DNA from 4 places in the Devosia sp. 1566 genome. Region 3 is predicted to be linked to each of the others. Evidence: predicted binding sites of a transcription regulator. Region 3 holds the regulator's gene; each other region holds the start of a gene.

Region 1 (7,866 bases), 200 kb from region 3:
CGAACCTCGTTGGTGCCGCGCGACTGCGCCAGTACCGCACCCGGAACCTGCCGTTTGGTGGGAGCATCCGGGATCAGATCCACGAAATCGGTCTCGATGCGCTTATACGCCGTGGTCTGCGAGTTCGCGATATTGCCCGAGATATTCTCCAGCGCGTGCGCTTGTGCCCGCAGCCCGGTGACCGCGCTGGAAAGAGCCCCGTAAATTCCCATTCTAAACTCCAACACACCTTGCGCCTGCGCGCTTCACCCTTGGTAATGCAAGCAGAGTGCCAAAACACAGAAGCTTGGAAAGCAAGGAGATTTGCTCAAGATGCGCGGCTTTCGGGCGCCAGGCCCGGCATGATCAACCCACGACCCGGCAGGAATTGCCGCGTGCTTGTGGAGCGGACGCCGTTGCAGTAAACGCGGGCAACCACCACCATCGCCTTAATTCTTTCGGACTGCCGGTACCCATGCTGTTCAAATCCGCCGACGATTTTATCCGGGCACCGCGCCGTGCGGTCACCGTGTTTGGCATGGCAGGGGTCGGCAAGACCCGGCTGGCCTCGATGCTGCGCGCCTCGAACTGGTTTCATTATTCAGCCGATTATCGCATCGGCACCCGCTATATGGGCGAGGCCATCGTCGACAACTTCAAGCGCGAGGCCATGAAGGTGCCGTTCCTGGCGGAACTGCTGCGCTCGGACTCGATCTATATCTCGTCCAACATCACCTTCGACAATCTCGATCCGCTCTCGACCTATCTGGGCACGCCCGGCAATCCCGAGGCGGGCGGGCTGCCGCTGCACGAATACCAGCGTCGGCAGGAGCAGCATCGCGTGGCCGAGATTGCCGCGCTCCTCGATGTGCCCCATTTCATTGAGCGCGCACATGCCCTTTATGGCTACAACGACTTCATCGCCGATACCGGCGGCTCGCTGATCGAGGTGATCGATCCCGCCGACCCGGCCGATCCGGTGGTCAACACCCTGGCCGCGAGCACCGCGCTGCTCTATATCAGAGGCACCGACAAGGACGCAGCCGAACTGGTGCGTCGCTTCAAGCAGAACCCCAAGCCGATGTATTATCGTCCGCACTTTCTGGTTGAGAAATGGGCCGAGTACAAAGCCTTGAACGGCATCACCGAGGATCGTGACGTGGACCCCGCCGGCTTTGGCGCCTGGGGCTTTGAGGCCCTGTTGCATGACCGGCTGCCGCGTTACCAGCAGCTGGCCGACAATCACGGCTATGTCGTTGAGGCGTCTGACCTCGCCATGGTGCGCGACGGCCAGGGGTTTGTGGATCTGATGGCCGCGGCCATCGAGCAGCGAATGCGCTAGCGCGCCTCCCCCCGGGAGACGCGCATTGCCGACATCGCCATGATCTCCTGCCCCTACGAGGCTCGCTATGCCTATTCGCATTCCCGACAATCTACCTGCCCGCAAGACGCTCGAAGACGAGGGCGTCAACGTCATGGATTCCTCGCGCGCCGCGCGCCAGGATATCCGGCCGCTCGAAATCGGCCTCCTCAACCTGATGCCCAACAAGGAGCGCACCGAAACCCAGTTCACCCGGCTGATCGGCTCGACCCCGCTCCAGGTCAACCTGTCGCTGGTGCGGATCACCGATCACCGCTCCAAGAACACCTCCGAAGAATATCTCAACAGCTTCTACCAGACCTGGGAAGAGGTGCGCGAACGCAAGTTCGACGGCTTTATCGTGACGGGGGCGCCGATCGCCAATATCCCGTTCGAGGACGTGCGCTATTGGCGCGAGATGGTCGAGATCATGAACTGGACGCAAACCAACGTCCATCACACCATGTTTATCTGCTGGGGTGCGCAGGCGGCGCTACACCATTTCCATGGCGCCCGGCGCTATCGCATGGACAGCAAGGCGTTCGGCGTGTTCCGGCACCGGGTGGTCAACCCGCGCTCGCCGTTCCTGCGCGGTTTCTCCGATAGCCCGATGATACCGGTGTCGCGCTACAACGACATCGATCGTACTACGCTGGGCAGCAATCTCGAGATCCTGATCGACAATCCCGAGATCGGGGTCAGCATGCTGGGCGACCGGCAGCACCGGGCCGTCTATTTCCTCAATCACCTGGAATACGACAACCGCTCGCTGGCCGACGAGTTCGAGCGCGACCGCAAGGCGGGCCTCGACACCCTGCCTCCAGCCAACTTGTTCCCTAACGGCGACACATCTGCCGAACCCGAAAACCGTTGGCGCAGTCACGCCCATCTGTTGTTCCAGAACTGGATCAACGAGATCTACCAGACGACGCCCTATGATCTCAGCAACATCGGCACGCCGGAGGACTAAATAAATGCGGGGAAGGCTACGGCGCTTTCCCCGCATTTTGCCTATACGGCGATCTTGCCGCCACCCTGCTTGGTGATCACCACCACAGATGGGCGCACGGGCATGGCGTCGTCAAAGTCCGGCCACCGCGTGGACAGATCCTCGTAGTACGAGACGCGGCCAAAGCCCTCCCAGTCCTCACCACCATCTGCGGGGTGCTGCACGGCGACAAAGGCGGTTTCGTCGTCCGGAGTGAACAATGGCCCACACATCTCGGCGCCTACCGGGACGCGGAAGAACAGCTTGGAGGTCGCCCGAGCATCGCCTTCGGTGTCTACGGCCCACAAGCCGTCGGTGCGACCGGTGTCCGACGGATTATTGCCGTCGGTGGAAACCCAGAGGCGCCCTGCAGCATCGACCGCACAGTTGTCGGGCATGCCAAACCAGCCATTTGCAGTGGTCGCAGTCGAGAATGTTGCGCCAACTTCAGCGACGGAGGGGTCTCCGCACTTGAGCATGACATCCCAAGTCCCGCTAGTCGCCGCAAAGTCGCCGTCTGTCTCGCCAATCTCGATGATGTGGCCGAAAGCGTTCTTGGCTCGCGGATTGGCGGCGTCTTCCTGTCCAGCCTCACGCCTCGTGTTGTTGGTCAACATCACGTATACTTTGCCATTGACGCCATTGGGCTGAATGTCCTCAGGACGATCCATCTTGGTAGCCCCGAGCAGATCGGCAGCAAGCCGCGTCGCGATCACCACATCCGCTTGGCTGGCAAAGCCATTCTCGGGCGTGAGGGGGCCTTCGCCCTGCACGAGCGGCATCCAGACAAGAGTGCCATCTTCAGCGAACTTGGCGACATAAAGCGTGCCCTCGTTGAGCAGGTCCATATTTGCCGTCCGGTCATCCGGATTGAATTTTCCGGCGGTTACGAACTTGTAAACATAGTCGAAGCGCTCGTCGTCGCCGAGGTAAAACACTACCCGGCCATCCCTGGCTATGATGGACTCTGCACCCTCGTGCTTGAAGCGGCCCAGCGCGGTACGCTTCTTGGGAATGGAGCTGGGATCCATGACGTCGACTTCAACAACATAGCCAAAGCGATTGGGCTCGTTGGGCTCCTTGGACAGATCGAACCGGTCATAATAGTTGGCCCACTCATAAGAGCCTTCGGGGATGCCGAGGCGCTTGTAGTTCGCCGCTTCCGGGTGGTCGGGAGCGAGTTCTCCGGCAAAGTAGCCGTGGATGTTCTCCTCGGCCATGATGTAGGTGCCCCAGGGGGTTACGCCGCCGGCACAGTTGTTGATGGTGCCAAAGACTTTAGTGCCTGTGGGGTCCGCATTGGTCTTGAGGCGATCGTGGCCAGCGGCGGGACCAGTGACTTCCATTTCCGTGTTGACGGTGATGCGACGATTGAGTGCTCCGTCCTTAACCACGGCCCACTTGCCATCCGTTTTGCGGATTTCCACCACTGTGCCGCCATGCGCCATCAGCTCGATGTCGACCTGATCCTTGGTGAGCGGCTTGGTCGTGATCTCGCCCTCCACGATTTCCACGATGCCGGGAAACATCAAGTGCGGGTTGGTGTACTCGTGATTGACCACAAGCAAACCGTGCTCGGATGAGTCGTCGAATGGGATATAACCGACATAGTCGTTGTTGTAGCCGAATTGGCGGCTCTGAGCGTCCGCCGTCTGGGCGGCGGGATTGAACTCGGGCGCGTCCGCGAACAAGGCGTCGCCCCAGCGCAGCAGAATATCGGCGTCGTAGCCCTCGGCTACGTGGTGTGTCTCGTCGATACCAGCTTCAACCTCGGTGAAGTTGAATGCTGACCCTCCCGCGGCCTTCGCCTTCCCCGCCGTCATCAAGGCAAGGGGGCTGATGGTTGCGGCAATAGCGGACACCGCCAGCGAGCCCTGCAGGAAGCCACGACGCGAGAAACGGGCGCTGATCAACTCCCCCATAGTGGGGTTGGTTGTCGGGTTGCGTGGCGCTGTGTCGACGGCCTCAAGCTGCGAAGTTCGGAAAGGGGATTGATCGTTCATGGATGAGCTCCTCAACAAGCCTGGAACGCGGATAGATTTGAACCATTCCAAGCTGTAAGCAGCCATCCTGAAAGTTGCGCGACGGCCGAACGACAGTTCGGTGACAGCTGCGGCTCGCCAGGTGATCTGCCCAGCGGCTTGAACGGGCCGCACAACACCCTATGTTCGCAGCCGAACCGGAGAAAAGCCGCGTGGCAGGATCGCCCACTACCCTTGTCGACGAACTGGGCATCGCTCTCGCCAATCTGGCCGATTCCGCGACGGGGGCCTTCACTCCAACGCTGCGGCTGGGGGTGACGGGCCTCAGCCGCGCCGGCAAGACTATCTTCATCACCGCCCTCGTGCATAACCTCCTCACCGGCGGGCGCCTTCCCGGTTTTGCGGTCATGGCCGAGGGGCGCTTCATCGGTGCTCGGCTGGCCGAATATCCTGAAGCCACCATCCCGCGCTTTGCCTATGAGCAGCATCTGGAAGCCCTCACCAGCCGCGAACCTTTCTGGCCCGAAGGGACCCGGCGTATTTCGCAACTGCGGCTAGTGCTGAAATACCAGTCGTCCGGCTGGCTGTCGGGAATGCGGGGCGCGCGCACGCTCAATCTCGATATTGTCGATTATCCCGGCGAATGGCTGCTGGACCTGCCGCTGCTGGCGCTCAGCTTTGAGGACTGGAGCCGGGAAGCGCTCGAGCGCGCGCAGCGGCCTGTTTCGCTCCGGCAGGCCGGCCCGTTCCTGGAACTGCTGGCCGCAACTGATCCCATGGCGGCGGCCAACGACCTCGAGGCTGAACGGCTGGCCGCGGCCTTCACCGATTATCTGCGCCGCAGCCGGGAAGACGACGCCCTCTCGACCTTGCCGCCGGGCCGGTTCCTGCTGCCGGGCGATCTTGAGGGCTCGCCCGCCCTGACCTTTGCGCCGCTACCGCTGACTGCTGGAGCGCGCAGCTCGAGCCTTTACGCCATGCTGGCGGGCCGCTACGAGGCCTATAAGGACCAGGTGGTACGCCCGTTCTTTCGCGAGCACTTTGCCCGGCTCGATCGCCAGATCGTCCTCGTTGATACCTTGCGCGCCCTCAATGCTGGACCCGCTGCCGTTGCCGACCTCGAAACGGCACTGACTGCCGTGCTGTCCTGCTTCCGGCAAGGCGAAACCAACCCGCTCCTGCGCCCCTTTACGCGCAAGATCGATCGCATCCTCTTTGCGGCCACCAAAGCCGATCACGTCCATCACACCAGCCACGATCGGCTCGAAGCCATCCTCAACCGCTTGGTTGCCGATGCCAGCAAGCGCGCGCGCTTTGCCGGGGCGCAATCGCGCTCCATTGCCCTCGCAGCCATTCGGGCCACTCGCGAAGGCACGATCACCGAAGGCGAAGAAACCCTGCCTACCATCATCGGCACCCCCATGGCCGGCGAGGAGCTCGATGGCACCCGCTACGATGGCAAGACCGAGATCGCGCTGTTTCCCGGCGATCTGCCGGCCCGCCCAGACTCCCTCTTTGCCGATGGCGTGCCGGTGTCGCTAAACTTCCTACGCTTCACCCCGCCGCGCAACCTCGAGCACAATTCGAGCGGGGACGTGGTGCTCCCCCATATCCGGTCCGACCGGGCTCTCGACTTCCTGCTGGGAGATCGTCTGGCATGAAACGCCCCGTCGCCTATCCCACCAATCAACCGACCCAGGCGCCCGAACTCAGCCGCGCGCCGCGCGCCTTTGCCCCCACCGACGTCGTCATCGCCGAGCCCCAGTTCGATCCGAGCCTCGAAGAAGATCTTGTTGCCCCGCCGATCAAGAAGATGGGTTTTTGGGGCAAGCTCGCCTGGGGCGCCGGCAGCATCCTGGTGTCAGCGGGGCTGGGCCTGGCCGCAGATCGGTTGATCCGCGACCTCTTCGCCAGCAATCTTTGGCTGGGTTATGCGGGCCTGGTTGTCCTCGCGATTTTCGTTGTGGCCGTCATCGCCCTTGCGGCCCGCGAAGTCTTCGCCCTGCGCCGCCTGCGCGTCCTCGATGCCCTCCGGCATGACGCCGACAGCGCCTTTACGGGCAATGATGCCGATGCGGCCAAGCGCACATTGCAGCGGCTCGAAGCCGTTTATGCCGATCGAGCCGATCTGGCGCGCTCCCGTCAAACCGTGGCGGAGAACCTGCCGCATCTGTTTGACGGCCACGAGATGATCGCGCTCGGCGAGCGGAGCTTGATGGCACCGCTCGACGCGCGCGCCAAGGCGCTCACTGCCGCTTCCGCGCGACGGGTCGCGCTGGTCACCGCCGTATCCCCCCGGGCGCTGGTCGATGTCGCCTTCGTTGTCTACGAGAGCTTCCGGCTGGCCGGGGCGATCGCCCGGCTCTACGGCGCTCGCCCGGGCTTCTTTGGCTCCTGGCGCCTGCTAGGCGCCGTTCTCACCCATCTAGCAGTGACGGGTGGCCTAGTGCTGACCGACGGGCTAGTTGAGCAACTGATCGGCCAGGGCCTGGCCGCCAAACTCTCCGCCCGGCTGGGTGAGGGCGTGGTGAATGGCTTGATGACGGTTCGCGTCGGCATTGCAGCCATCCGCGTCGTCCGCCCCCTGCCCTTCAAGACCCAGGCTCAGCCCATGGTGCGCGACTTCATCCCCGAGCTTACCAAGCTGGCCGGGGACGCCGCCAAATAGCTTAAGCAGCCTTGGCCAACTCGTTGAAGCCCTGGAAGCTTTCCACCTGCGGGCGAGCGAAATAGTAGCCCTGGAACAGCCGAATTCCCATCCCGCGCAACACCGCAAGTTCCTCCGCGCTCTCAACGCCTTCAGCCAGCAAGGTAATGTCGAGTTCGGCGGCGATACCCGCAAGACCGCGCACAATGGCCTGCTTGACCTTCGAACTGCCAATGCCGCGCAGCAATTCCATGTCGAGCTTGATCAGATCGGTCTGGAACTGCGCCAGTAGCGACAGCCCGGCATAGCCCGCTCCGAAATCGTCCAGCGCCGTGGTGAAACCCATGCGATGGTATTCGGCCACGATGTGGCTGACATGAGCGACATTGTCCATGCGCTCGTTCTCGGTGAACTCGAACATCAGCCGGGAAGGATCGAACTGCGTCCGGGCAGCCGCCGCCAGGGTGGCCCGAATGCACGCCTTGGGCTCGTAGACTGCATTGGGCATGAAATTGATGCTGAGCTTGGCGTCACTGCCGCGCAAACGCGGTCCGGCCAATTCGATGGCCTTGACGCGGCAGGCTTGGTCGAAGGCGTAGCGGTTCTGCTCGTTGACCTGGCTCAGGACCTGGAACGCCCCTTCCCCGCCCACGCCGCGTACCAGGGCTTCATAGCCCCAGATCTTGCCAGCAGGAACATCGACGATGGGCTGGAACGCCATGGTGAACGGGATCGAAAATGCATTGGCGTCGGCATTGCGACAGCCCTCGCATGAAGTTGCGCTCATCGGGACACTCGTGGGGAAAGACAGTATCAACTTGCCACTACTGTCCACGGCGGGAGTTAAACAACCGCCAACACCAGCGATTTATTCCTTGGCCGCACTTGGCGCGAGCGTAACCTTGAGCCC
Region 2 (7,866 bases), 1.9 Mb from region 3:
GGCAGAAACGCCGCCTTCGCCTTGAACCGTCTCGATGAGAATGGCGCAGGTCTGCGGCGTGATCAGCGCCTCCACCGCAGCCAGATCACCGGGAGCGGTGTGCTTGAAGCCAGGGACCGGCGGGCCGAAGCCTTCGAGATAGTTGGGATTGCCGCCAGCGGCGATGGTGCCCAGGGTCCGGCCGTGGAAAGAGCCGGTAAAGGCGATGATCTCATAGCGATCGGTTTCGCCCTTGGCCCAGAAGTAATGCCGCGCGGTCTTGATCGCGCATTCGAGGGCCTCGGCGCCCGAATTGGTGAAGAACACAGAGTCCGCGAATGTGGCCTCAACCAGCCGTTGACCCAGCCGCTCCTGCTCGGGAATAGTGAACACATTGGAGGTGTGCCACACCTTCTCGGCCGCTGACTTGAGCGTTTCCACCAGATGGGGATCGCCATGGCCCAGCGCATTGACCGCGATGCCGGAATGGAAATCAAGATAGGCCACGCCGTTCTGGTCATACAGGCGCATGCCTTCGCCTCGCTCAAAGGCGAGACCGGAGCGGGCATAGGTGCCGTAGAGCGCAGACATGGTGGTGCAATCCTTCTTGGTCGGCGAGCAATGGGCGGGAGCGCAGCAATTCTGCAACTACGTCCCCGAAAAAATCAAAAACGCGCCATAATCTGCAGCGCGTCGCGCGGCCAATTGAGCCGTTTCGCGCACCAAAGTCAATGTGGCCGCCGGCAAGTGCCTGATTTGACTCAAGCTTTCTTTACCCCTTCTTAACCATTCATTTTCCGGGGAAAGTGGCTGGGGACTCTTGATCCCGATTCCGCCGATAGCGTACTCTCTGACCTATCGGGAGCACGATATCTCGTGTGGCGGACCCGCTAGACATACGAAGTGTAGACGACCACGACTGCCGGAGCTTCTGGCGGGACAATGAAGGATTCTGCTTTGACAATGGTTTCGGAGACACAGCCACAAGGCTGGACAGACGACCGCGTGGAGCTCTTGAAGAAGCTTTGGATGGAAGGTTTGAGCGCCAGCCAGATCGCTGGCGAACTGGGTGAAGGGGTCACCCGCAATGCGGTGATCGGTAAGGTGCACCGGCTCAAGCTGTCGGCCCGCGCCAAGCCCACCAACACGGCGGCCCGCTCACGGCCAGCCCCCCGCCCGGCACCGCGCCGGATGTCTTCCCCTTCCACTGGATCGTCGAGCCCGATGACGGCCGCGGCAGCTTCCTCCAAGCCGCGCCAGATGGCGAGCCGGCCCCAGTCCATCGGCGCTACCGCACTGGCGGTGAGCCCGGAAATGGAAAGCCAGCCTTATGTGGCGCCCGCGGCGGCTGAAATCTTCATCCCCGAAGACAAGCGCCTCAGCCTGCTGCAGTTGAGCGAGCAGACCTGCAAGTGGCCAATCGGCGACCCACTGGCCAAGGATTTCTACTTCTGCGGCGGCCACGCCCAGGAAAGCGGCCCCTATTGCGAGTTCCATTCGCGCCGGGCCTACCACCAGATCGACAAGAAGCGCCGCTGAACAGCGTCGCGACGGCGGGCGCAACGGCGCCCGCGCCCGGTGATAAGGCCTGGCGCGCGGTTGAGGCTGCCTGGTAACCGCAGCCTCCCAGAGGCCAAAGCCTCAATCCCTCTTTGCCAGAACCTGCCCCTGCCCCAATTTCAGGCGGATTGACCTCACACCATGCCAGGTGTCAGGGCAGCAGCACGTCTACCCGCATGCCTTGGCCCAATTCGCTGCGGATGCTGAGTTGTCCGCGATGGCGGCTGACGATGTGCTTGACGATCGCCAGGCCAAGCCCGGTGCCCTTCCGCTTGCGGCTGGTTTCGGCATCGATGCGATAAAAGCGCTCGGTCAGGCGCGGCACATGCTCGGGCGGCACGCCGGGCCCATGATCCACAACGCTGACCATATGGGCAAAGCCAAGCTTGTTGGCGGGCTGCAGGACGACCTCCACCGTTTTACCGCCCGAGCCATATTTCAGCGCATTATCGATGAGGTTCTCGAACACCTCGTAGAGCTGACCGCGATCGCCAATGGTTTGGGCCGGTCCTTCGGGCAGGCTGAGGACGATGTCGAGCCCGGCCGCTTCGGCCTGGGTTTGCAGCCCGTCGCGAACTTCGCGCAACAAGCCGGCGAGTTCAATGGTCGCCGTTGGCCTGATATGCTGGTGCATCTCGATGCGTGAAAGCGAAAGGAGATCATCGACAAGCTTGCTCATGCGATCGGCCTGGCCGCGCATGATGCCAAGGAACCGCTCGCGCGCAGCCGGATCATTGGCTGCCGGGCCAAGCAGGGTGTCGATGAAGCCCAGCAGCGATGCCAAGGGCGTGCGCAATTCATGGCTGGCATTGGCGATGAAGTCGCTGCGCATGGCATCGACGCGCTTGAGTTCAGTCAGGCTCTGCACCGTCATGATCAGTTGCTGGGAGTGCTCGCCGGCGCGCAGCAGGGGCGCAATCACCACTTTGTCCCAGGTCTCGGAGGGCAACGTCTCGTGAATCTCGATGGTTTGAGCACGGCCGGTCCGTTGCGCCGCTTCAACCGCTTGCACCAGTTCGGGGTTACGCAGGGCCAAGGTCAACCGCTTGCCTACGGAGATCGCTGGAAAGCGGTGCTGCGCAGCGCCATTGGCGTGAACCAAGGTCGCGCGTGCATCGAGAACCAGGCAGGGGTCGACCAGCGCATCGGCAAAGGCGGCTACAGCGGCGTCGTCTTCCGCGGCTTGCCCAGCCAATGCAACGCTTGGGGCTGTTATCAAATCCGTCGGTCGCGCCGCGATGGGGAGACAAAGAATGGTTGCCGCCAGCACGGCAAAACCTAAACAGGCGCCCCACCAGGTCAACCCGCACCAGGTTACCAGGGCCAGCAGCACGCCCGCCACGACCACCAGCAGAATAGCGGGCACAGGTAATTTCGGCGCTGCCACTGTGCCAGCTGAAAGAACAGTTTGAGGAATGTTGGCGTCGTCCATTGGCTTTGGAGTACCGACCGCCCAAGTTTGGCGGCTCTTGCGTGCTAAATAATCTCTATAACACGGTCCACGTGACAGCGGAGCGACAAGATTGAGCGATCCATTCGACGACTTCGATATCGACAATCCCAAACTGCCAGAAGCGATCAAGAAGAACGCAATGCGCTCGGGTGGTTACCCTTATGCCGACAAGCTCGACCTCGAGATCTACGAGGCGGAGATGTATGAACTCCAAAAGCAATTGGTGCTGCTGCAGGCTCATCTGCTGACCACGGCCGAGCGCGTCATGCTGGTGTTCGAGGGACGCGACGCGGCGGGCAAAGGCGGCACGATCAAGACTTATCTTTCCAATCTCAACCCCCGACACAATCTGATTGCGGCACTGCCCAAGCCCAATGATCGGGAAAGGACGCAGTGGTACTTCCAGCGTTATGTGGAATGGATGCCAGCGGGTGGCGAAACCGTGCTGTTCGACCGCTCCTGGTACAACCGGGCGGGGGTCGAACGGGTAATGGGCTATGCCACGCCCAAGCAGGTGGAGCACTTCCTCCAGGAAGCCCCCGAATTTGAGCGCCGCATCACCGATGACGGCATCCATCTGTTCAAGTTCTGGCTCTCGATCGGCCGGGAAATGCAGCTCAAGCGCTTTCACGACCGGCGTCACGACCCGCTCAAGGTCTGGAAGCTTTCGCCGATCGACATCGAAGCTTTGGGACGCTGGGAAGCCTATAGCGGGGCGCGAGACGCCATGTTCGAGCATACCGATGTGCCCCACGCCCCCTGGATGGTGGTGCGCTCCAATGACAAGCGCCGGGGACGGCTCAACCTCATCCGCACGGTGCTGCATCGGCTTGACTACGCCGGCAAGGATGTCGATGCGATCGGGCCGATCGATCCCCTGCTCGTGATGGACACCAAGTCCTTCATGGCCCTGGTGGACCAGCACTGATGGTTCAGAGGAATTCGGCGGTCGCTGCGTTGACAGCTTGCCCGAGGCTGGGGTTAGTGCGGCTCGCGAGCGGACCTGTTCGGGGGCAAAGTAGTGGTATCGTGCGATAAGGCCGTGGTGGTCACCAATGCGCGGGGCACATCGCCCTTCGTGATCGTGTGCGACCACGCTTCCAACCGCATTCCAGAACGCTATGGCGATCTTGGTTTGTCGCAGGTCCAACGGCTGAGCCATATCGCCTGGGATCCGGGGGCACTTGCCGTCAGCCGGGTCTTGTCCGACGCGCTCGACGCGCCCCTCGTGCAATCAACGGTGTCGCGGCTGGTGATCGACTGCAATCGCGCGCTCGATGCACCCGATTTGATCTGGACCTTATCGGAAGCAACGCCGATCCTGGCCAATGAGAATTTGGATGAAGCCGAGCGGCAATTCCGGATCAGCCACTTCCACCAGGCCTATCACGCCTCCATCCACACCTTGCTGGAGGCGCGACGCCATGCCGGACGGGAAGCGGTTCTGGTTTGCGTGCATTCCTTTACCCCCGTTTACCACGGGGTAGCGCGACCTTGGCCCATCGGGTTGATCCATGGCAGTGACCAGCGCTTCACCCGGGCGCTCTATGACGCGCTCAAGGCCGAGGATCCCGAACTCAATGTCGGCTGGAACCTGCCTTATGCCGCCCAGAGCGGTGTGACCCTGACGCTGGAACAGCATGGCGACGGCCGGGGGCTTGAGGCCACGATGATCGAAATCCGCCACGACGAGATCCTCGAAGTGGATGGCGTGCAGTTCTGGTCAGAGCGGCTGGCCCGCTGCTTGGTGGCAGCGCGCCAGCGGCGCAAAGGTGCGGTGCGCGGCTAGGCTAGCGGCTCAGCCTCGTACCACCTCGGCGACTGTCTGGGCGGCGCCGATTTCGTAGAGGCTATCGAGATGAGCGAGCACTGCCGCACGGAACGCGGCATTGTCGGGCAGGTCGGTGCCGAACACCTCGCTGAGAGCGACCAGACCATCGAACAGCGCTTCGGGATCATCACCGGCATCAGCCGCGATCGCCATCATTCGCATGGCGAGCGGATCGCGCACATCGATGCTTTCGCCGCTTTCATCCACACCTGTGACATAGCGCATCCAAGCCGCAACCCCGAGCGCGAGCCGGGTGAATGGCTGGTCGGCCGCCAAGCGGTCACGGATAGTGCCGAGCAGGCGCTGCGGCAGCTTCTGGCTTCCATCCATGGCGATCTGCCAGGTCCGGTGCTGCAGGGCCGGATTGCTGAACCGCTGGAGCAACTGGTCGCGATAGGCGCCCAGATCCACGCCCGGCATGTGGAGCGTAGGCATGACTTCCTCGGTCATCAAACCACGGATCAGCGCGGCGAAAGCCGGATCGCCGACGGCGTCTGCGACATATTGGTAGCCCGCCAGAAAGCCCAGATAAGCCAAGGTAGAGTGGGAGCCGTTGAGCATGCGCAGCTTCATGCGCTCGAAGGGCTCGACGTCCTCGGCAATGGTAGCACCCGCCTGCTCGAATTGCGGACGGCCGGCCGAGAAGCTGTCCTCGATCACCCATTGGGTGAAGGGCTCGGTCATGATCGGCCAGGCATCGGCAACGCCGGTCGCGGCCTCGATCATGGCGCGATCAGCATCCGTGGTGGCCGGAACGATGCGGTCGACCATGGTGCTGGGGAAGCGCACATTGTCCTCGATCCAGCGCGCCAGTTCGGGGTCACGCAGGGCAGCGAAGCGGGTCACGATGCGCGACGTAGTATGGCCGTTGGACGGAAGGTTGTCGCAGCTCATCACGGTGAATGCGCCAAGTTCCGCCGCCCGACGGCGCGCCAGTGCCTCCACCAGCATGCCCGGCGCCGACCGGGCTTCGGTGGGATGGGCCAGATCGTAGGTGATATCGGGATGGTTTTCGTCGAGCTCGCCGGTAGCGGGATCGTGGCAATAGCCCTTTTCGGTCACCGTCAGCGAAACGATGCGAAGGGCGGGAGAGGCCATGAGCGCCAGCAATTCCTCGCGCTGGGTGTTGGCGTCCATTACGCTGAGGATCGAGCCGATGATGCGTGTGCTGGTGCCCGCCGCGTCGCGCACGGCAATCGTATAAAGCCCATCCTGCGGCGCGAGTGCATCCTTGGTGTCGGGGCGGCGCAGGCTCGCGCCCACAATGCCCCAACTCGGGTCCTGAGCTAGCAGATCGTCGACGTAGACCGCCATGTGGGCCCGGTGGAACGCGCCAATGCCGAGATGGACAATCCCGGGTGTCACCGCACCTCGATCGTAATCGGGCACACGGACGCTCTGTGGCGGATTGGCGAGCAAGGAAGCGTTCAAACGCGGCATCGGCAAGTAAACTCCTGTAAGCGGGCGCACCATAAGCAGCTTCGCGCTTGTATGGAAGATCAACTTGGCCGCTTTCCAGCGATGAAGCTGTCGCACCCGGTCTTGCGGCAGGGCGGCTTTTGCGCTCATAAGCGGAGCCACAACAGGAGGGTTCAGTCTTGAGCAAGCGCTTCGTGAGCATCGGAGAATGCATGATCGAGATGAGCGGGGGCGAGGACCGGCAATACCGGCTCGGCTATGCCGGCGATACGCTCAACACCGCCTGGTATATGCGCGCCCTCCTCGAGCCGGATTGGTCGGTGGACTATTTCACCGCGCTCGGTGAAGACCGTTATTCCGCCGATATCCGGGCCTTCCTTGAGCAGCACCGCATCGGCACCAAGCATATCGGCACGATCAAGAACCGGCGCCCGGGGCTGTATTTGATCCATCAGGAAGGCGGGGACCGGCACTTCACCTATTGGCGCGACCAATCGGCAGCGCGACTGTTGGCCGAGGACAAGGGTGCTCTCCACGTCGCGCTTGAGGGCGCCAGCATGGTGTATTTCTCGGGCATCACCCTTGCCATCCTACAGCCGCGGGCGCGGGGCCGCCTGCTGGGGGCTGTGGTGGTGGCGCGCGAAGCGGGGGCGACTGTCGTGTTCGACACCAATCTGCGCCCGGCGCTGTGGACCAGCCAGCGGGTGATGGCGTCCATGCTGACCGCGGCCGCAAGCCTTTGCGACATCGTCCTGCCCACCCATGGCGACGAAGCGCCGGTGTTTGGCGACCGCAGTGTCGAGGAAACCGCCGAGCGTTACCTGGAGCTGGGTGTCGGGGAAGTGGTGGTCAAGGATGGTGGCAATCCCGCCCTGGTGGCGACTGCTACCGAGCGGGTCAAGGTCGCGCCACCGCCGGCCGGGAGCGTGGTCGATGCGACGGGCGCAGGGGATTCGTTCAACGGCGCTTACCTTAGCGCCCGGCTGGCCGGCAAGGGCCTGCAGGAGGCGGCAGAGGCGGCGCACCGGGTCGCTGGCATTGTGATCGGGCAGAAGGGGGCCCTGGTGGACCCGGCGCTCCTTAGCTAGGTGCGGTCGCGGTCTTCGGCCTGGTAGGTTGCGCGGGTTGCGGCTTCCGTGACGGCCTTTTCCCCGGGGGTGCGATTGCGGTTGCGCATGATGCCGAACACCACGGCGAGCGCGAGGGCGATGACGCCGATGGTGAGCAGGATCAGCCAGATGGATGGGCCGGATTGAACTTCCATTATCGATCTCCTTTTGCGCTCAACGGAGCGAGGGAGAGCATGGTTGCGCTAAAACCTGCGATCACCCGCTTCGGCCATGTAGTGCTCTTCCTCGGGGGTGCTGGTACGGCCTAAGGCCTTGTTGCGGAAGGGAAAGCGGCCGAAGCGCTCGATCGCGTGCAGGTGATCGAGCATGAACTGCAGCTGCTCGGGATCGCCCAGCGCCTGGTAAAGACGAACCCCTTCATGCTGGATGATGATGGATTCCGAATGCATGAAGGGCAGGTAGAAAAAGGGGCGGCGGATGGCTTCCACCGCGTGGTCGGCATCGAGCGCCAGGGCTTCTTGCGCCAGAGCTAAGGCCATGGAATCCCAGGCGAA
Region 3 (7,866 bases):
AAACTGCCATGACGGCGAGGAAGGCGAGGACGAGCCCGCCCAGCACCACTGAGATAACAAGACGCTTGCTGTTCACTTCTGCCCCCAATTATTGGGCAAAAACCTAGCCAGCAAAGAATGAAGAAAATCTCGCTGCAATTAGCAACAATTGTGAGGGAAGATGATTGGGGCTGAGCGCCAGTCGTGTTGCTGTTTCTATGCTTTCCCAAGCATTTCCACCCGCGGTTAACGGCGTGAACATGGAAAGGCACTAGGCTGCCCCCGTTCCTGCCGGTAGAGGCCAGTTGCTTGCGCGCGTTTGACTCCCAGATCGACCTTTATCAGCTGCTCGGAATTATCTGGGCGCGCCGGTGGGCCGCGCTGCTGGTGCTCCTTGTGGTGCCCGTGCTGGCATATATTGCCGTGTCACGCGTTCCCCGGCTTTATGAATCTTCGGCCACGATCTTGGTGGAGCCACGACCCAACTACTTCGGGGCGGGTCAGCCAGCGTCCGTATCAGTTCCGGACCGCGCGACCATTTCTAGCAATGTGCAATTGCTGCGCTCACGCGACACTTTGATGGATGTGGTGGCGCAGCTCGGGCTGGCGCAGCAAGCCGAGTTCAACGGCGGCGAAACGGGGCAAGCGGCGTTTGACGCGGCGGTGCTGGCGCTCGATGAGCGTACGCTGGTAACGAGCGAACTGGGAACCGCGATAATCTGGCTGAAGACCCGGGCCCATGCGCCCGAAGTGGCACGCCAATTGGCGCTGAGCATCGCCGAAACCGCGATCGCCCGGCGGGCGCAGCAGGGGCTCGACGATGCCCGGCAGGCATTAGCGTGGCTTGAGAGCACGATACCGGAGTTGCGGCAGCGAGTGTTTCAAGCCGAGGACGCTGTGGCTAAGTTCCGCATTGCGCGGGGGACGATTGGGGACCTGCCGGAGGGCAGCATGGTTGGCAGCCAATTGAGCGACATGGCGGGGCGACGGCTTGCGGCTGAGGAGCGCAGTTCGAGCTTCAGGGCGCGTGCGGCGGTGCTGCGGCAGCGCCTGGCGCTAGGAGGTTCGCTGGTGGGCAGCACGGAACTGGCGGCGGATGCAAGGGGCAGAAGTCTCATTCAGCTCCGGGCCAGTCTGCAGGGACAGCTGGCGCAGCAAGCCAGCAGTTTATCGTTCAACCATCCGAATGTTCTGGGATCGCGGGCGCAGATTGCGGACGTCGATGCGCAACTCGCTACCGCGGCGCGGCACATTGCTGACCAGATGGATCGGCAGGCCGAGACTGAAGCGGCTCTGGCTGCGGCACTGGCGGCCGACCAGCAGATCTTGCAACAATCCGTCGGCGGGGAAGAGCGCGACAGCGTGGCCCTCGCGGCGCTGCAGCGCGATGCGGCGGCGCAACGTAGCGTCCTCGAGCGTTACCTGCAGCAGGCGGAAGCGGCGCGGGCTCAGGTAGACGGGGGCGCTGCATTCCCTGATATGCGCCTGGTGTCGCATCCGGTGGTGTCGAGTGCACCGGTTTCGCCCAAGACCGGGCTGGTACTGCTGGCGGTGATGATCACGGCGGGAGCGCTGGTGTTGACCTATCTGATCGTCACGAGCCTTGTGGCCCGTCGTCCGGCTGCAGGATAGGGTCGATCAGTCGGGTTTTGGCTGGCGCCACTGGCGCAGCTGCTTGGCAAAGCTCCAAAGCTTGTCGTTCTGCTTGATGTGCCGCTTAAGCGCGCGCTTGCCATTAAGGAGGGCGGCGGCGGCAGTGCCCTTGGCGCTTAGCGCAATCGCCGCGTCGTTGATCGGCGTCTTCTGGGTCCAGGAGGTTTTGTAGGCGAAATCGCCCACGCCCATATCGATGCTGCTGATCCCGGCGGCGATAAGATCTTCCACCAGCAGGAACATCAGGAGGCCCACAAGGCTGTATTTGGAGGCCGGCCCGTCCGTGTTGGAGTTGATGTATTGCGAATAATGGCAGGGGGAATAGGTGCCTACCGCCGTCGCCACGATTTCTTCGCCGACATAAAGCGCATGGAGCGCTACGGCCGGCTTGTCCTCGCTGGCGCCGGCAATGGCCCCATCCCGGAACAAGGCGCGGAAGTGAGGCTCGGCAAAGACATTTGGCACGCCCATTTGCCGGAATCGCACGGAGCGATGCTCAAGGAAGGCAGCATGGACTTGGTCGATGTGCTCGAGCGTTGTGGCGCGGCGCAAGGTGACGGGACCCAGCGTTTCCTCGAGCCGGCGACGCCCGCGCAGGATATCGACCCGCCTCTTTTTGGGGAGCGTTTCGAGCATGGTGGGCGCAATGTCGGCATAATAGAAATGGTCTGGCGAAGGCTGATGGGGAAAGCTGAGCAGGGGATTGTCTATGCCTCGCCATTGGGGAGGCAGGTGCTCGAAGCTGAGCACATCGACGCCGGCCTCGTCTCGCAATTGGGCAAAGGCCCGGTTCAGCACGGGTCGGGTAAGAAGCGCCGCAGCATCGCGCCGAACAGGCATCCAGTCGCTGTTGCCAAAGGAGGAGCCGGGAATGGCCGCAAAGGTGCAGCCGGCCTTGCGATGAAGATGCAAGGGAAGCAGGGCGGCGGGGCTGCCATCGAATTCGATCTGTAGGGTGACGAAGTCCGCATCTTCGAGCTGCTGGGCGCGGGCAATCTCGGCAATCCAGTCGAAGCGCTGGTAGGGCGTGAAGATCGCCTCGCGCTCAAGAGCGCGCCACGCCGGCTCGGCAGCGGCGAGGCCGCGCTGCAGGGTGATGCCGCCGCCGGACGTCGTGGAACCCGGAGCCGGCTGGTTGGCAAGCTCGTTGATCAGGCGTTGATCCGTGGTGGTCATGCACTGCCCCGCCGTTCCCTCAAGAAAACAGCGTTAGCAGCCGGCTTTTAACAAACCGCTTGAGCAGATCGTTACAAAATCATCAACAGGCGAGAGCAGGATCGCTCAGGCGGGCTGGGCGAAACGCTCGTCAAAGGCATAACCAGCGCCCCGCACCGTGCGGATCGGATCGGCATCGCGGCCCCGGTTGATCGCGCGGCGCAGGCGGCCGATGTGCACATCAACGGTGCGTTCATCGACATAAACCTCGTTGCCCCAAACGCCGTCGAGCAACTGCTCGCGCGAATAAACCCGGCCGGGATGGCGCATCAAATATTCCAGCAGGCGGTATTCAGTAGGGCCAAGATGGACGTCGCGGCTGCCCCGGCGCACCCGGTGAGTGGTGCGATCGAGTTCCAGGTCACCCAGCTTGAGCGAGGCGGTGACGAGATTTGGGCTGGCGCGGCGCAGCAGGGCCCGCACCCTGGCAACCAGTTCAGGCACCGAGAAGGGCTTGACCATGTAGTCATCGGCGCCGGTCGCCAAACCCCGGATGCGCTCTTCTTCCTCGCCACGGGCGGTCAGCATGATGATGGGGATCAATGCGGTTTCCTGGCGGGCACGGAGGCGCCGGCACAACTCGATGCCGGAAATTTCAGGCAGCATCCAATCGAGCAGGATCAGATCGGGAACCTTGTCCTTGATATGCTCGAGCGCATCATTGCCGGTTTCGGCCGTGAGCACCGCAAAGCCCTCTGCCTCGAGATTGTAGCGCAGGAGGATCGAGAGGTCTTCTTCGTCTTCGACAACAAGAATTGTGGCTGGCATGGGTTACCCTCCAGTCGGGCTCATTGGCCCGATTGTTCAACTGCGCACTCCCTTTCCCTAGGGGCAGGGTGGCGCCAAAATAAACCTTGGTGCGTGCTATGCTTTGATTTGCGTGCGGTGCAGTTCCTGAACGTCGCCCGTAAGCTGCCGGCCGGTTTGCAGGTAGTAGGCCCGCTCGGCAATGTTGGTGGCGTGATCGCCGATCCGCTCCAGGCTTTTGGCGCAGAACAGGAGGTGGGTGCAGGTGGTAATGTTGCGCGGATCTTCCATCATATAGGTCAGAAGTTCGCGGAAGAGCGATGTGTGCATGGCATCGACCTCGTCGTCGCGATTGCAAACCTCGATGGCAGCGGCAGCGTCGCGGTTCGAATAGGCATCGAGTGCGTTCTTGATCTGGCCCAGCACCAGCGCCGTCATGTTCTTGACGCCGTTATAGAAGGTGGGCTGCAGGTTCATGCCTTCGAGTTTGAGCGAGCGGCGGGCCAGTTGCTTGGCCATGTCGCCAACGCGCTCCAGGTCCTGAGCGACGTGGATCGCGGTGATGATGGCGCGCAGGTCCGAAGCCATGGGCTGGCGCCGGGCGATCATGGACACAGCCATGTCGTCGATGCGGCGCTGCATGTCGTCGATGCGCTGGTCGGCGATGATGGTGAGGTCGGCCAGTTCGCGGTCAAGCTTGAGCAGCGACTTGGTGCCGTTCTCGATGGCGAGTTCCACCATGCCGCCCATTTCCGCGATGGCCTGGGCAAGCGCGACCAGTTCGTCGCTGTAGGACGTTACGATGTGGTCTTTAGTGGCGGGCATGGCGTTTCCTCCGTTGGTGCCGGGCAAATCAGCCGATGCGGCCCATGATATAGTCTTGCGTCTGCTTGTGGACCGGGTTGGTGAAGATGTCTTCGGTCACCCCTTCCTCGATCAGCTTGCCCAGGTGGAAGAACGCGGTTTTCTGGGACACACGCGCTGCCTGTTGCATGGAGTGGGTGACGATCACGATCGTGTAGTTCTCGCGCAACTCATCGATAAGTTCTTCGATGATTGCGGTGGCGATCGGATCAAGGGCCGAGCAGGGCTCGTCCATCAGGATGACCTCGGGGCCGACCGCGATGGCGCGAGCAATGCAGAGACGCTGCTGCTGGCCGCCCGACAGACCGGTGCCGGGCTCGTTGAGGCGATCCTTGACCTCCTCGAACAGACCGGCCTTGCGGAGCGAGGAGACAACGATCTCGTCGAGATCGGACTTGTTGCGCGCTAAGCCGTGAATGCGCGGTCCGTAGGCGACGTTCTCGTAGATGGATTTGGGGAACGGGTTGGGCTTTTGGAACACCATGCCGATCCGGGCGCGCAGTTCCACCACGTCGAGCGCGGGATCGTAGATGTCTTCGCCGTCGAGCTTGATGGTGCCGCCGACTCGAGCGCCTTCGATGGTGTCGTTCATGCGGTTGATGCAGCGCAGGAAAGTCGACTTGCCGCATCCCGAGGGGCCGATAAACGAGGTCACCGCGCGATCGGGGATGTCGATGGAGATGCCGAACAAAGCCTGCTTGGCGCCGTAATGGACGGTTACGTCCCGGGCTTCGATCCGGATAGGACGATCCAAGGCGGCAGACGGGTTCATGGCGCTAGTCACTGATTGTTGGGTCAACTTCACCTTACCGGCAAGCATGTCCATTTTCGATGTCCTTGTTGCGTGAGGTCGATCAGACGCGCTTTTCGAGGCGCGAGCGCAGATAGATGGCCGTGCCGTTCAGCACGATCATGACGCCGAGCAGCACCATGATGGCCGCTGCCGTCCGCGGTTCAAAGAAGTTGCGGTTCTCGTTGCCCTGCCAGAGATAGATCTGGACGGGCAGGGCGGTGGCCTGATCGAGCGGGGTAGCGGGCACCTGGGCCACAAAGGCCTTCATGCCGATCAGCAGGAGCGGGGCGGTTTCGCCAAGGGCGTGGGCGACGCCCAAAATGGTGGCGGTCAGGATGGAGGGAAGGGTGACCGGCAGCACATGGTGGAACACCATTTGCGTCTTGCTGGCCCCCATCCCCAAGGCAGCCTGGCGCAGGGCGGGGGAAACGCCCAGCAGCGCGCCACGGGTCGCGATGATGATGGTGGGAAGCGTCATCAGCGTGAGCACGAGGCCACCGACGAGGGGCGCGGAGATGGGCAGGTGCATGTAGTTGATGAAGACCGCGGCGCCGAGCAGGCCGAAGACGATGGAGGGCACGGCGGCCAGATTGTTGATGTTGACCTCGATGAAGTCGGTCAACCGCGACTTGGGGGCAAATTCCTCGAGATAGATCGCCGCGGCAACACCGATGGGAACGGCCAGGACGATCACGATCAGCATCATGTAAAGGGAGCCCACAAAGGCACCCAGCAGGCCCGCGGAGGCCGGCGCGGCGCGGCTATCGGCATTGGTGAACAGTGACCAGGCAAAGCCATTGGTGACGGTGCCGTTCGCCTCAAAGGCATCGATCACGCTACGGGCGGCCGGTGACAGCTGCTGCTGCGCGTCGCCGAGCGAACGGTTGATGTTGCCCTTGATCCAATTGTCGGCGTTGGCCGAGGCGAGAACGTCCACCGGCACAGTGCGGCCAAGCAGCGCTGGATCGGCAACGAACATCTCCCGGAGTTGATGGCGGGCATTGGTTTCCGGAATCGAGAGGAGTTCGCGCGAGGTGATCTCGGTCCCCGGCGGCAGCTTGGCGAGGAGCGCGGCCTCAAGGATGCGGTTCCAGTTCAACAAAGCCAGTTCACGCCGCCAGCGCAAATCCGCCGCCTGATATTCCGCGGGCGAGGCGAATGCGGTCGCCAAGGGCGCAGGGCCGACATCGATGATGGCGGGATCGAAGAACACCTCCAGATGCAGGTTGGACTGGACGAAAGCCGGGATCCCCTTGCGGGTCACATCCACGAACAGGAGGGCGACAAAGCCCAGCGCCAGAACAATGGCGCCGATGCCCAGCCCTCGAAAGATAGCTTCGTTCCGGTGCCGGCGGCGCAAGCCCGACCGGACCAGGCGCGTGCGCTGCTGGGAGATTTCGCGGGGGGCAGTGGTGAGGGTGGTGGCCATGTTACTCGTACTGCTCCCGGAAGCGGCGGACGATATAAAGCGCGAAGATGTTGAGGCAGAGGGTAATCACGAAGAGGGTGAGCCCCAGGGCAAAGCCGACGAGGGACTGAGGGCCGGAGAAATCGGTATCGCCGGTGAGCTGGTTGACGATGGACACGGTGATTGTCGCAACGGGCTCGAAGGGGTTGCCGCGCAGCACGGGTGCATTGCCCGCGGCAAGCACCACGATCATGGTTTCGCCAATGGCGCGGCTGACGGCCAGCAAAAAGGCGCCAACGATGCCCGGCAGCGCGGCGGGCAGCAGCACTTTTCGGATGGTTTCGCTCTGGGTGGCCCCAAGCCCGTATGAACCATCGCGCAGAGTGCGTGGCACTTGGTTGAGAATGTCGTCGCTGAGCGAGGAGACGAAGGGGATGATCATGATGCCCATGACAATGCCGGCGGTGAGGGCGCTGGTGGCATTGATGTTGAGCCCGACCAGACGGCCGAAGTCGCGCAGGAATGGCCCGACGGTCACGAGTGCGAAAAACCCGAAGACGATGGTCGGAATGCCGGCCAGCACCTCGATCAAGGGCTTGGCGACGGCCCGCAGCCGGCGCGGCGCATATTGGCTGAGATAAATGGCGGCCATCAGACCTAAAGGTACGGCCACCAGCATCGCGATGGCGGTGATCATCAGCGTGCCGGCGAGGAGCGGGAGCAGCCCGTAACGCCCGTAATTGCCGGCAGCGGGGGCATTATTGGGGGCCCAAACTGTACCGAAGAAGAAATCGAGCGGATGGATGAAGGTGAAGAAGCGGATGGCTTCGGTCAGCAGCGACGCAACAATCCCAAGGGTGGTGAGGATTGCGACCGCCGAGCAGAGCAGCAAACCGATGTTGATGACCCGCTCCACTGCGTTGCGGGCGCGAAGACGGGCAGTGATGCGCTTGCGGGCGTAAAGAAGCGCGGCACCACCACATAGGGCGGCGACCAGCAGCACGCCGGCACTGGTGAGCATTTGGAACCAGCGCAGGTGTTCCCCGGCGGCTTGCTCATAGGGGGCGACTTCGCCAGCAACGCCAAAGCCCGAGGCGATAGCCTGGATGCGGCCGATGGTGGCGTTCAGGCCGGTCTGGTCGAGCGACTGGAGGGTTTCGAGGGGAATCTGCCCGACGATGTAGTTGTGGGTGATCTGGCCACCGAA
Region 4 (7,866 bases), 890 kb from region 3:
ATCGGCAAGACCAATCTCCTCACCCGCGATCTGCGCCGCGTTGACGGACGCGCCCTGATCGATCTCGGCGATGGCGAACCCCTCGACATCACTGCCGCCGTCAGCGACGCCGCCAGCGGCACCGTCGAAGTCTCGGTGCGCCCCGAAGCCGTCCGTGCCGCCGCAACCGGCCTTCCCGCGGAGATCGTCGAGGAAACTTTCCTTGGCTCCCATTCCCAGGTCCAGGCGCGCCTGCAGACCGGGGAAACCGTGGAGTTCCTCGAATTCTCCCGCCGCTCCTCCCAATGGACGCGTGGCGAGCCGGTCTTCCTGCAGTTCGACCGCGACATGCTGACCTTCTTTGATGCGCAAACCGGCACCTCCATCAGCAATGGAGCCCAGCAGTGAAGCTCGCCGGCGATCGTCTCGACGGCTGGACGGCCATCGCACTGACCCTCACCGGCGGCTACCTGCTCATGGTGATCTGGCCGCTCGTGATCGTGCTGATCAACAGCGTCAGCGCTGGCGGCGAGTTCTCGCTCGCCGGCTTTGCGACCTTTTTCTCCTCGCGCCTGTATTATGGTACCCTGGTCAACAGCCTGCTCGTGACCGTCTGCGTCACCATCCTGGCGCTGGCCGTTGCGTTCCCGCTCGCTTACTTCATGACCATGTTCCGCATCCGCGGCAATCGCACCGTGCAGATGCTGATCCTGGCCTCCATGATGTCCCCGCCATTCATCGGGGCTTATTCCTGGATCCTGCTGCTGGGCAACAACGGCATGATCACCCGCTGGCTCGAAAGCACCTTCGGCATCGAATCGCCCAGCATCTATGGTTTCCCGGGCATTGTCCTGGTGCTCACGCTCCAACTCGTGCCGCTGATCTTCACCTATCTGATGGGCGCCTGGCGCACCATTGATGTGTCGCTGCTGGAGGCCTCCGAAAGCATGGGCATCACCGGCTGGCGTCGCGCCATGCAGGTGATCTCGCCGCTGCTGCTGCCCACCGTGCTGGCCGGCAGCCTACTGGTGTTCGTGCGCGCCTTTGCCGATTTCGGCACCCCGATGCTGATCGGGCAGGGATTCCGCACCATTCCCGTGCTCATCTACAGCTCCTTTGTGGGCGAGGTCAGCATCGACAAGAGCTTTGCCGCCGCAGTGGCCGTCATCGTCATCCTGGTGACGCTTACGGTCTTCCTCGTGCAAAAAGTGCTGGTGGATCGCCGGCAGTTCTCGATGACCGCCCTGCGCTCCATCGAGGCGCGCAAGCTTCCAGGCTGGCGCGGCGTTGCCGTGCATGCCTATGTCTATGGCTTCCTGGTTCTCGCCTTGGCGCCGCTCGCAGTTGTCGTGGTGAGCTCGTTCCGCAAGACGCTCTACGGTCAGTTCGTGGCCGGCTGGACGCTCGACAGCTATACCGACGCCCGCCGCGACATCCTCCGCTATATCGGGAATACCTTCGGCATTGGCCTGACCGCGCTGGTCATCCTTGTCGTCATCGCCGTGCTGGTTGCCTACCTGACCGTGCGGCGCAAGGGTGCCCTCAGCAATACGCTCGATACCATGACCATGGTGCCCTATGTGGTGCCCGGTCTCATCATCGGCATTGCTCTCGTCACCGCCTTCAGCCAGGGCCCGCTGGTGCTCACCGGCACTTTCGCCATCATGGTGATCGCGCTGACCATCCGGCGCGTGCCTTATGCCGTGCGCTCCACCACCGCGCTCATGCACCAGATCAGCCCCAGCATCGAGGAAGCGGCGATCAGCCTCGGCGCCTCCAAGTTCCGCACGCTGGTCCGGGTGATCGTCCCCGCGCTGGCGCCCGGGATCATGTCGGGTGCGGTGCTGAGCTGGGTGACCATCATCACTGAGCTCAGCACCACCCTGTTCCTCTACAACACCTCGACGCAAACGCTCTCGCTGGGCATCTACGCCCAGGTGATCCGCGGCCAGCTCGGCACCGCGGCTGCGTTGTCGACGATCTTGCTGGCGCTGACCATGCTGTCCCTGTTCCTGCTGATGCGCCTGCCCGGCGGTCACAAGGAACTGCGCGTTTAACTCGGTCGAGCTGGCGGCAAGTTGTCCGCCAGTTCACGCTCACCAGCATGATTGCCTTGGTTGCCTGCTGCAACTAGGCTAACCCTCTGGTCGGCGCTGTTTGTCCGCGCTGCCCGGGGGATCCCATGAAAGCAGAAACCGGCAACCTGTTCCGTAAGCTGGAAGCCATTGGCGAACTGACCGAGGAGATGAAGGCGGCGATCGACGCCATGCCCCTTCGGGTCAAGTCGCTGGCCAAGGGTGAGCACGTCGTCAGCGATGGCGAAATCCCCCGGCATAGTTGCCTGCTGCTCGAAGGCATGCTGCACCGCAGCAAGCTTACGCCCCAGGGCAATCGGCAGATCCTTTCCATCCACATCCCGGGGGATGTGCCCGATCTGCACAGCTACCATCTCAAGAAGATGGACCATGACCTGGTGGCAACGGTCGACTGCCAGGTAGCCTTGATCGCCCACGAGGACATCGGGCAGGCTATCCACGCCAGCCCGGCGCTGAGCGACCTTCTCTGGCGCGAAACCCTTATCGATGCCGCCACCTTCCGCGCCTGGATGACCATGATCGGCCAAACCCAGACGCTTGCCCGTGTCGCCCATATCCTGTGCGAGCTTTATGTCCGCTGGGAGATGATCGGCGACCTCGAAGGCGGGCCTTTTCCCTTCCCGCTAAGCCAGGACGAAGTGGCCGATGTGATCGGCGCCAGCATTGTCCTTGCCAGCCATAGCTTGCAGGCCCTGCAGCAGCGCGGATTGGTCAGCCTGGAGGGGGGCAAGGCGACCGTGCTCGATTGGCCCGCCCTGCGCGACCTCGCGCAGTTCGAACCCGCCTACCTCTATTACCTCCACGAGACCCGCAGGCGCTAAGCCTGGCCCGGCCGCTTGATCGTCAAGCTGATGGAGAGCTCCAGCAGTCGCTCCTGGTGCTCGTCTCGCACCCACATGGTGATGCTGCCCGGCGGCGAGGTGGGAATCAGATCGCGCACCATCTCGGCCAGCGCCTTCACAGCCTCATCCTCCGCGGCCTGTTCGTCGCGCAGGTTCGTGCCTTCCGAGTCTTCGTGGAAGCTCCCGTCATCGACGTCGAAAAAGAAGCGCTGCATCACAAAGGCACCCTGTGTAGCCCGTCAACGAAGATGGAGCAGGCCAGTTGCTGAATTAACCTGTGCCGGGCTCGGGTCTTTGCACCGCGCCAAGCAAGCTTGTGCGGCTAAGGTCCTGATTATTCTCCTATCGTGAAATCCGGCCACTGCCCATGATTTAGGTCAAGCAATCGTGAGCCGCAAAGTGATACCAATAAAGGGGCTCCGAAGCGGTGCTCGCCGCCTCGGGTGCTTTGCCCAGCTTGGGCTTTCCTGTGGGCAACTTATGGTTTCGCAACTCTTGCGGGTGACGCCGAACCGCCAAAAGCGCACTGTGCCAAGGCAACGCACTGGGGCCGATACGATGCACCTGCTACCCCACACCATGCAGACCATTCTCGACGAGCAACCCGCATCAGCCGATTCGGTGACGGCGCAAGCAGTGTCGCGGCTCGAGCAGCGCTTTGGGATGACGGCAGCGATGTCGCTCAATGCCCGGCTGCTGGCCGAGGCACTCAATGCCGCCCTTTCCGATCCCCACACCCGCAGCCTCTTGCAGGCACCAGGCACGGCCGGCGCGGTTTAGCCTGGCCCGAAACCGGCGCTCCAACGGCAAAAGCGCCCCGCAGAAGCCTGCAAGGCGCTGAACAGCACGGCAATGGATGTTATCGGGGGCGGAGCCCTCTGCAGGCTCGGGCTTAAAGCCCCTGCAGATCAGCCTCGGCGACGACGCGCTCGCGACCGTCGGAATCGTCGTGGACGCGGTACTGAAATTCGCGGCCTTCAAAGGGCAGCAGGCGCAGCACGACGCATGGCGTCGCCGCCTTGCCTGCGCGCACATTGCTCAGCAGCATCAGCCGATCGCCGGTGCTGTAGAGATGGTTGACCTGGCGGGCCACGGGGGCAGGGATGCTACGGGCCATCGGCGCAACATTATCAGTCACCGCAGGCACAGGGGCAGCAGCTGCGGAACCCCGGCTGCGCTTCATTGGCACTGCGATACTTTTCAAGTTAGCCGACACAAGAGCACTCCCGCCTGGAACAAAACAAACACCGGGATGTGCCAGGCGGCGCACCCCGGTGCTAAAGTCTTGGGCTTAGCTCAGCAGCGACAGATTGGCTGCCGAAACCTTGCCGTCACGACCGGTTTCCAGTTCGTAGGAAACCTTGTCGTTTTCATACAGGCCCTGCAGGCCCGAACGCTCTACTGCCGAGATGTGGACGAAAGCGTCCTTGCTGCCATCTTCAGGCGAAATAAAGCCGAAGCCCTTGGTGGTGTTGAAGAATTTTACGGTACCATTGATGGTTGCCATGATGAAGTCCTTTGAAAGCCCGAAGCACATGCAAGCGAGCACTCCCTTGGGCGACATGCGCAAGGGTGATAACGTTCGCAAGAAAGAGAAGGGAGCCAGGGCCCGGAGAACCGGAAGATCAGGCAGCCGACGATTGGCTGTAAACGTGTAACCCTTGTATGACAGTCAATGGTGTTCAAAGCAAGGCCGCATGTCCGCCGCGCCAGTCCGGGCCAGTTTGGCCCCGGGAAGCCGCTGGCGCTTTAAAGGCTGGCGACATGCCCGTGGCCCGACTACCATCATAATATTCCGGCCTTCTTCCGGCTTTTCAGTGCGGACCTTTCCATGACCACAGCCTTCCCGGCAGAACTTGTTCTCAACAATGCACGTATGGTGCTGGCCGATGAGGTGATCCAGGGTTCCCTTCGTGTCGTGGACGGGCATATCGCCGAAATCGGCAGCGTCAGTGCATCCGGCACGGACCTGGAGGGTGACTACCTGATCCCCGGTCTCGTGGAACTCCATACCGACCATCTGGAAACCCATTACGCCCCGCGTCCCCGCGTGCGCTGGAACCCAGTGGCGGCAGTGCAGGCCCATGATGCCCAGATCGCCGCTTCCGGCATCACCACCGTGCTCGATGCCATTCGCGTCGGCACCGATGAGCACGCCGATGTCGGCCTCGATGAGTCGCGCATCTTGGCGGGAGCTATTGGGGCGGGGACGCGGGCAGGGCGCCTGCGCGCCGAACATCACGTCCATCTGCGCTGCGAGGTTTCCGCACCCGACTGCCTTGAGAGCTTTTTGCAGGTGATGGACGATCCCCAGGTGCGCTTGGCATCGTTGATGGACCACGCGCCCGGCCAGCGCCAATTCGTCAAGGAAGAGGTCTATAAGTCCTATTACCAGGGCAAGCTCAAGCTCAGCGACGCCGCGCTCGAGGAGTTCACCACGCGGCGCAACATCGAATCGCAAACCTTTGCCGGCCGCCACCGCCGCGCCATTGCCGATCTGTGCCAAAGCCGCGGCATCGTCCTAGCCAGCCACGACGACGCGACGTCAGACCATGTGGAAGAAGCGGTGACGCTCGGCACCCATATCGCCGAATTTCCCACCACGCTGGATGCGGCGCGCGCCTCCCGCGAGGCCGGCATGGCGATCCTGATGGGCGGGCCCAATGTGGTGCGCGGTAGCTCCCACTCCGGCAATGTCTCGGCCCGCGCGCTGGCCGCTGCCGACCTGCTCGACATCATCTCCTCCGACTACATCCCGTTCAGCATGTTGCAGGCCGCCTTTGCCCTCGCCGACGGCCCCGAAGGGGTGAGCTTGCCCAAGGCTGTGCAACTGGTCACCAAGCGTCCGGCCGCCGCCATCGGCTTTGATGACCGCGGCGAGATCGCCGTCGGCAAGCGCGCCGACCTGGTGCATCTGCGCATCGAAGACGGCATCCCGATCGTCCTGACCGTCTGGCGCCAAGGTCGCCGGGTGGTATGACCGGCACCTTCGTCGCCGTTGTTGGCCCCAGTGGCGTCGGCAAGGACAGTCTGATCCGCTTCGCCCGCGATCGGCTGGGCGATAAGATCTGTTTCGTGCGCCGGGTCGTTACCCGCAGCGCCGATGGCAATGCCGAGGATCACGATACGCTCGATCCCGAAGGTTTCCTGCAAGCCGAAGCCCGCGGCGAGTTCGCGCTCAGCTGGGCCGCACACGGCCTGCGCTATGGACTGCCGGCCACACTGGAACATGAACTCGCCAGTGGCCGGGTCGTCGTCGCCAATCTCTCCCGCGGCGTGTTGCCAGCGCTGCTGCAGCGCTATCCCACCGCGGTGGTCGTCTCCGTGGTGGCGGATCGCCCGGTGATCGCCGAGCGGCTCCTGCGCCGCGGTCGGGAATCACCGGCCTCGGTGGAGCGACGCCTCGCGCGCCGCATCGAGTGCAACACCGTGCCCGCCAACGCCGTCGTCATTGACAATTCGGGTGAGCTTTCCGTTGCCGGCGCTCAGTTCGTGACGCTGCTGCAAGAGCTCGGTGGGCGCTGAACTAAGCTATAGTAAGTACGGGAAAGTTCAGCTTACTCAAAAGGTTAACTGTGCGTGATTCTGCACCTCTATACAGTGTTCTTTAGTTACGAGAGTAGGCAGCAGCATGGATCTTCCTGGCATCGGCAGACGTGAGTTTCTCGCCAAGGCAACCCGCACTTTCACCGCTACGCTCCTTGCCGGCTCGCTCGTAGCTTGCGGGTCGGGCGGGCACCGGCGCAGCGCCCGGTCCCGCTCCGTGATTGGCGGTGGGGCCGCCGACACTGACGCCGTCTCCTGCTTCCTGCCCGGCACGCGCATCGGGACGGCCAAGGGCACTGTTGCCGTCGAAACCCTGCGGATCGGCGATCTCGTGCAAACCGCTTCCGGCACCCAGCCCGTCAAATGGATCGGGCGCAGCCTACGCCGCCGTCCAGCCGCTGGCTGGTCGCTCGCCATGCGCCCAGTTCGCATCCGCCACTCGGCCATGGCCCAAAATGTCCCCAGCCGCGACCTGCTGGTCTCGCGCGAACACAGCCTCTTTCTCGATGGCGTGCTGATCCCGGCCTATCAGCTCATCAACGGCACCACCATTACCGCAGAGCCCTGGGATCATTCCCCCACACTCGAGCTGTTCAACATCGAATTGGCTGAGCATCAGGTGATCTTTGCCAATGGAGTGGCGGTCGAAACCCTCCTCGCCAATAATGGCCGCGACCAGTTCGACAATGCCGCCGAATATGCGCTTCTATACGGCCCGGACACCGTCACCGCCGCCAAATACGCCCGCGTCATCCGCTATGGCCGTCGCCGCGACCGCGCCATGGCCTCTGTCAGGCGCTGGCTCACCCGCTGGGGTCTTGATCTGCGTGACGCCTCCATGCGTGCTCATGACCGCTTCGCCGCCCGCGCCCAAATGGCCGGTTGAGCGGGCAGGGGCCTCGCTGCGCATCAATCCCCCGCAAAGTGCGCGATGGCCCACCCGCGCTCTTGCATTGGGCTGCGCCTCCCGCTAGTTCTGTGCGTCGGGTTCGCCCCCAAGCGGGCGGGTATAGCTCAGTGGTAGAGCAGCAGCCTTCCAAGCTGAATATGCGGGTTCGATTCCCGCTACCCGCTCCAAAATCCCTCACATTGTCAGTAAATTACCCGCACGCGCTGCAAGCGCGTCGTAACTCCGTTGCAACTCCCATCGCGGGTGCGGCTGCATTGGCGTCGGCAATCCTCCATATTGGGCCCGAACGCCTGCCGGCTGTGGAGGACCCCCGATGCATTTTACCTTCCGCCAGGAGCCAGGGGTGTTCACCATCACCGCCGGGCTGGTCGACGCCCATGGCGATGTGCGCACCGGCAACCGCGTCCAGAGCGATAAAACGCCGCTCACGCTGACCGAAACCCGCGTGTCCTTTGGCCTCGATATCCAGAACCTTGATTACGATCGGCTGGCG

The links. Region 3 encodes PhoB, which activates phosphate uptake and scavenging genes when phosphate is short. Its sites were predicted from a motif close to TGTCATNNANCTGTCAT; they were not measured.
Region 1: ELX51_RS10580 (PhoX family phosphatase) is a predicted target of PhoB. The motif match lies at 4,420-4,436, and genes of this name have one in related genera.
Region 2: ppk2 (polyphosphate kinase 2) is a predicted target of PhoB. The motif match lies at 3,043-3,059, and genes of this name have one in related genera.
Region 4: ELX51_RS07210 (alpha-D-ribose 1-methylphosphonate 5-triphosphate diphosphatase) is a predicted target of PhoB. The motif match lies at 4,572-4,588, and genes of this name have one in related genera.

Annotation. Positions count from the first base shown of each region.
Region 1 covers NZ_CP034767.1:2,172,653-2,180,518, forward strand. Annotated here, with positions in the region: gene ELX51_RS10565 (flagellar hook-basal body complex protein) at 1-212, opposite strand, end outside; gene ELX51_RS10570 (ATPase) at 455-1,321, shown strand; gene metA (homoserine O-succinyltransferase) at 1,389-2,309, shown strand; gene ELX51_RS10580 (PhoX family phosphatase) at 2,351-4,330, opposite strand; gene ELX51_RS10585 (YcjX family protein) at 4,522-5,970, shown strand; gene ELX51_RS10590 (TIGR01620 family protein) at 5,967-6,977, shown strand; gene ELX51_RS10595 (EAL domain-containing protein) at 6,979-7,743, opposite strand; gene ELX51_RS10600 (2Fe-2S iron-sulfur cluster-binding protein) at 7,825-7,866, opposite strand, start outside.
Region 2 covers NZ_CP034767.1:502,758-510,623, reverse strand. Annotated here, with positions in the region: gene ELX51_RS02465 (aspartate aminotransferase family protein) at 1-570, opposite strand, end outside; gene ELX51_RS02460 (GcrA family cell cycle regulator) at 943-1,518, shown strand; gene ELX51_RS02455 (ATP-binding protein) at 1,691-2,905, opposite strand; gene ppk2 (polyphosphate kinase 2) at 3,063-3,920, shown strand; gene ELX51_RS02445 (N-formylglutamate amidohydrolase) at 4,014-4,781, shown strand; gene ELX51_RS02440 (mannitol dehydrogenase family protein) at 4,791-6,263, opposite strand; gene ELX51_RS02435 (sugar kinase) at 6,422-7,330, shown strand; gene ELX51_RS02430 (hypothetical protein) at 7,327-7,506, opposite strand; gene ELX51_RS02425 (DUF924 family protein) at 7,555-7,866, opposite strand, start outside.
Region 3 covers NZ_CP034767.1:2,371,131-2,378,996, reverse strand. Annotated here, with positions in the region: gene ELX51_RS11475 (hypothetical protein) at 1-76, opposite strand, end outside; gene ELX51_RS11470 (Wzz/FepE/Etk N-terminal domain-containing protein) at 289-1,611, shown strand; gene ELX51_RS11465 (GNAT family N-acetyltransferase) at 1,618-2,808, opposite strand; gene phoB (phosphate regulon transcriptional regulator PhoB) at 2,914-3,615, opposite strand; gene phoU (phosphate signaling complex protein PhoU) at 3,712-4,419, opposite strand; gene pstB (phosphate ABC transporter ATP-binding protein PstB) at 4,448-5,230, opposite strand; gene pstA (phosphate ABC transporter permease PstA) at 5,313-6,680, opposite strand; gene pstC (phosphate ABC transporter permease subunit PstC) at 6,682-7,866, opposite strand, start outside.
Region 4 covers NZ_CP034767.1:1,477,036-1,484,901, forward strand. Annotated here, with positions in the region: gene ELX51_RS07175 (ABC transporter ATP-binding protein) at 1-387, shown strand, start outside; gene ELX51_RS07180 (iron ABC transporter permease) at 384-2,036, shown strand; gene ELX51_RS07185 (Crp/Fnr family transcriptional regulator) at 2,162-2,896, shown strand; gene ELX51_RS07190 (hypothetical protein) at 2,893-3,132, opposite strand; gene ELX51_RS07195 (hypothetical protein) at 3,476-3,697, shown strand; gene ELX51_RS07200 (hypothetical protein) at 3,810-4,034, opposite strand; gene ELX51_RS07205 (cold-shock protein) at 4,209-4,424, opposite strand; gene ELX51_RS07210 (alpha-D-ribose 1-methylphosphonate 5-triphosphate diphosphatase) at 4,749-5,897, shown strand; gene phnN (phosphonate metabolism protein/1,5-bisphosphokinase (PRPP-forming) PhnN) at 5,894-6,442, shown strand; gene ELX51_RS07220 (Hint domain-containing protein) at 6,549-7,349, shown strand; tRNA gene ELX51_RS07225 (tRNA-Gly) at 7,467-7,540, shown strand; gene ELX51_RS07230 (DUF6395 domain-containing protein) at 7,687-7,866, shown strand, end outside.